Regions from separate parts of the Micromonospora sp. NPDC048868 genome, predicted to be linked through region 1. Evidence: predicted binding sites of a transcription regulator. Region 1 holds the regulator's gene; the other holds the start of a gene.
The links. The regulator HrcA, encoded in region 1, represses chaperone genes, less so after heat shock. The targets are predictions, from matches to a motif close to GGTTNGCACNCTCNNNNNGAGNGTGCNAACC.

Region 1 (2,396 bases):
GCGGCCGTCGCCGGCGCAGGTCGGGCACGGGTGCGGGATGGTGGTGCCGTAGCCCTGGCAGACCGTGCACGGCCGGGCGGAGACCACCTGGCCGAGGAAGGTGCGCTGCACGGACTGCACCTCGCCCCGGCCGGCGCACGCCTCACAGGTGGCCAGGTGGGTGCCGGCCGCCGTGCCGGCGCCGGAGCAGGTGGTGCAGAGCACGGCGGTGTCGACGGTGATCGGCGCCTCGACGCCGAACGCGGTCTCGTGCAGGTCCAGCTCCAGCCGCAGGATCGCGTCGGCGCCGGGCCGGGTACGCGGTCGCGGACCCCGCGAACCGCCGGCCGCGCCGCCGAAGAACGCGTCCATGATGTCCTGGAAGCCGACGAACGGCCCGGCGCCGCCGGGGCCGCCCGGGCCACCCGCGCCCCCGCCCCCGGGGGCGAGCGGGTCACCGCCCAGGTCGACGATCTGCCGTTTCCGGTCGTCCGAGAGGACCTCGTACGCGGCGTTGATGTCCTTGAACTTCTCCTGGGCCTCCGGATCCGGATTCACGTCCGGGTGGAACTGCCGCGCCAGCTTGCGGTAGGCGCGCTTGATCTCGTCGTCGGAGGCTTCCCGGCTCACGCCGAGAATGCCGTAGTAGTCCCTGGCCACTGCGTTCCGTGTCCTCATGTTCGTCTCGCGTTGCGCCGGTCGGCGGCTGGAGCCGGCCGTCGGCCCTGACTGGTCAGTTCTGGGCCAGCAGCTCGCCCACGTAGCGTGCCACGGCCCGCACCGTGGCGATGGTGCCGGGGTAGTCCATCCGGGTCGGCCCCAGCACGCCGAGGCCGCCGACGCTGGTCGCGCCCGGCCCGTAGCCGGTGCTGACCACCGAGGCGGCGCGCAGGTTGTCGATCTCGTTCTCGTCGCCGATCAGCACCCGCGTCGTGCTCGGCTCCGCCTCGCCGATGAGCTTGAGCATGACGACCTCCTCCTCCAGCGCCTCCAGGATGGGGCGCAGGGAGCCCTGGAAGTCGAGCAGGCCGCCGCGGGTGAGGTTGGCCGTCCCGGCCAGCGCGATCCGCTCCTCGTGCCGCTCGATCAGCGTCTCCAGCAGCACGGTGGAGAGGGTGGTCATGGCCGGGCGCAGGTGCGGCACCGACTCCTCGACGAGCGCCTGCACCAGCGGCGGCGTCTCCGACAGCCGGGTGCCGACCAGCTTCTCGTTGACCAGCCGGCGCAGGTCCGTGACGTCGTCGGCGGGGATCGGCGCGGGCAGCTCGACCAGCCGCTGCTCGACCCGGCCGGTGTCGGCGATCATGACCAGCATCAGCCGGGTGGTGGAGATCGGCACCAGCTCCAGATGACGCACCGAGGAACGGGCCAGGCTCGGGTACTGCACGACGGCGACCTGCCGGGTGAGTTGCGCCAGCAGCCGGACGGTGCGGTGCACCACGTCGTCGAGGTCGACGGCGCCGACCAGGAAACGCTCGATCGCCCGGCGCTCGGCCGGGCTGAGCGGCTTCACCCGGGACAGCCGGTCCACGAAGAGCCGGTAGCCCCGGTCGGTGGGCACCCGGCCGGCGCTGGTGTGCGGCTGGCGGATGTAGCCCTCCTCCTCCAGCACGGCCATGTCGTTGCGGACGGTCGCCGGTGAGACCCCCAGCTGGTGCCGCTCGACAAGCGCCTTGCTGCCGACGGGCTCCTGCGTGGCGACGTAGTCCTCGACGATCGCGCGCAGCACGGCGAGCTTGCGGTCGTCGAGACCCATCCTCCCCACCTCCTGTCGCACGTCGGCCCCGGCACGCGGGGGGCCGGGGTGGGCTGCTGGCACTCGACTGTAGCGAGTGCCAGTCTACGTCGGCGGGGCCGCCCGCGCGATGATCGACCTGGGGTGATCAGTCCGATCGGCGACCGCGCGGGCCCGCCCGACGCCCCCGTGGGGCCGGTGTTCCGGGCGTCCCGGCCGGTGTCGCGCTGGTGCCGCCTTGCCGGCTGCCCCTACCGTGACCTTCATGACTGAACCACCTCGCCCTCCCGGAGCGGGGGACCCCGGCTTCCCGCCGGACCCGACCGCCCCGTCGGGGGTTCCCGGCCCCGCCGGCTACGGCGACCCCACCGCACCACTGTCCGGGGCACCGGGCCCGGGCAGCCATCCTCCACCCGGTGGCTATCCGCCGCCCACCGGTGACCAGCCGCCGTCGGGCGGCTACCCGCCGCCCGGCGACTACCCACCGCCTGGTGGCTATCCCCCGCCCGGCGACTACGGACCGCCCGGCGGCTACGGAGCGCCCGGCGGCTACGGAGCGCCGGGGGCCGGCTATCCGGCCGGTGGCGGCTACGGACCGCCGACGGGCGGCTACGCCAGCAACGAGGACAAGAACTGGGCCCTGATCGCCCACTTCGGCGGCGCGGCCGGCGTGATCGTCGGC
Region 2 (2,396 bases), on a different contig from region 1:
GACGGCCTCGGTGGTGAGGAAGAGCGCCGCGATCGACGAGGCGTTCTGCAGCGCCGAGCGCGTCACCTTGGCCGGGTCGATGATGCCCGCGGCCAGCAGGTCGACGTACTCGCCGTTGGCGGCGTTGAGGCCGTGACCCGGGTTCAGGTTACGGACCTTCTCCACCACGACGCCGCCCTCGAGGCCGGCGTTGACGGCGATCTGCCGCAGCGGGGCGTCCAGCGCGACCTTGACGATGTTCGCACCGGTCGCCTCGTCGCCGACCAGGTCCAGCTTGTCGAAGGCGGTCTTGCCGGCCTGCACCAGCGCGACGCCACCACCCGGGACGATGCCCTCCTCGACGGCGGCCTTCGCGTTGCGCACGGCGTCCTCGATGCGGTGCTTGCGCTCCTTGAGCTCGACCTCGGTGGCCGCGCCGACCTTGATCACCGCGACGCCGCCGGCCAGCTTGGCCAGCCGCTCCTGCAGCTTCTCGCGGTCGTAGTCGGAGTCGCTCTTGTCGATCTCGGCCCGGATCTGGTTGACCCGGCCCTGGATCTGCTCGGCGTCGCCGGCACCGTCGACGATGGTGGTCTCGTCCTTGGTCACCACGACCTTGCGGGCGCGGCCCAGCATGTCGAGGCCGACGGCGTCCAGCTTGAGGCCGACCTCCTCGCTGATGACCTGGCCACCGGTGAGGATGGCGATGTCGGCCAGCATGGCCTTGCGGCGGTCACCGAAGCCCGGCGCCTTGACGGCGACGGACTTGAAGGTGCCCCGGACCTTGTTGACGACCAGGGTGGCCAGGGCCTCGCCCTCGATGTCCTCGGAGATGATCAGCAGCGGCTTGCCCGACTGCATGACCTTCTCGAGGATCGGGAGCAGGTCCTTGACCGACGAGATCTTGCTGTTGACGATCAGGAGGTAGGGGTCGTCGAAGACGGCCTCCATGCGCTCCGGGTCGGTCATGAAGTAGGCCGAGATGTAGCCCTTGTCGAAGCGCATACCCTCGGTGAGCTCCAGCTCCAGCCCGAAGGTGTTGCTCTCCTCGACGGTGATGACGCCTTCCTTGCCCACCTTGTCCATCGCCTCGGCGATGATCTCGCCGACGCTGGTGTCACCGGCGGAGATGGAGGCGGTGGAGGCGATCTGCTCCTTGGTCTCGACGTCCTTGGCGAGCTTGAGCAGCTCCTCCGAGACGCTGGCCACGGCGGCCTCGATGCCCCGCTTCAGGGCCATCGGGTTGGCACCGGCGGCCACGTTGCGCAGGCCCTCGCGGACCAGGGCCTGGGCCAGGACAGTCGCCGTCGTCGTGCCGTCACCGGCGACGTCGTCGGTCTTCTTCGCGACCTCCTTGACCAGCTCGGCGCCGATCTTCTCGTAGGGGTCCTCGAGCTCGATCTCCTTGGCGATGCTCACACCATCGTTGGTGATGGTGGGGGCACCCCACTTCTTCTCGAGGACGACGTTGCGGCCCTTGGGGCCGAGGGTCACCTTCACGGCGTCGGCGAGCTGGTTCATGCCCCGCTCGAGGCCGCGGCGCGCCTCTTCGTCGAACGCGATCATCTTGGCCATACGGCGTTGTCCTCCTGGACACTCACGGGCCACCCGGAGTGTGTGTCCCGGATGGGCCGCCTGGTGTACGCACCTTGGGACGTCGCCACCTGGCGACGACGACGTCTCCTCGGCCGGGCCGGATAGCCCGCGACGACCGGCCATGTGCCGCAGCCGCGTCTGGACGCCGCTACGACCGTGGCCCTACCGCCCCGACCATTGGCACTCGCGGTATGCGAGTGCCAATGACTTGTTTAGCACTCTCCCCTGCCGAGTGCAAGCACGATCGCCCCGGTCAGCCGAGTTCACCGGCCAGCCGGGCGCTGTCCACCGGCCCCTCGTGGGCACGCTGCTCGGCGTACGTGACGACCAGGCCGACCAGCTGGGCGAGGTGGGTCGGCAGGGCCAGCACCGCGCCCACCAGCGTCACCACGAGCACACCGACCGCCGTGCCGGGCGACTCCAGCGGGGTGGTGCCGAACGGCAGCGTGCCGATGCCCTCCACCATGCTGGCGGCCCCGCTGCCGACGATCACCGCCGCCGCCACCAGCGCCACCCGGCCGAGCAGCAGACCGAGCCGGTCGTGGAACATGCGGAAGGAACGGCCGATCGGGTGCTGCCGCTCGAACAGGTAGACCGGGCCGGCCATGCTCAGCGCGAAGGCGAAGTAGATGCCGGGGATCACGCAGAGACAGACCCCGAGCCCGATGATGACGCTCATCAGCAGGGTCCAGCCCCAGAGGCCCAGCGCCCGGCGCACCCCGTAGGAGAGGGCGGCACCCACGCTCGCCGGCTGACCTGCCGCCTGCCGGGTGACCACCCAGGTGCCGGCCGCCCAGCCCAGGCTCTGCACGAAGCCGAAG

Region 2: groL (chaperonin GroEL) is a predicted target of HrcA. The motif match lies at 1,751-1,781, and genes of this name have one in related genera.

Annotation. Positions count from the first base shown of each region.
Region 1 is NZ_JBICUN010000001.1:566,013-568,408, forward strand. It holds gene dnaJ (molecular chaperone DnaJ) at 1-639, opposite strand, end outside; gene hrcA (heat-inducible transcriptional repressor HrcA) at 713-1,735, opposite strand; gene ACGFNF_RS02670 (DUF4870 domain-containing protein) at 1,980-2,396, shown strand, end outside.
Region 2 is NZ_JBICUN010000004.1:344,764-347,159, forward strand. It holds gene groL (chaperonin GroEL) at 1-1,554, opposite strand, end outside; gene ACGFNF_RS08940 (DUF3824 domain-containing protein) at 1,829-2,396, opposite strand, start outside.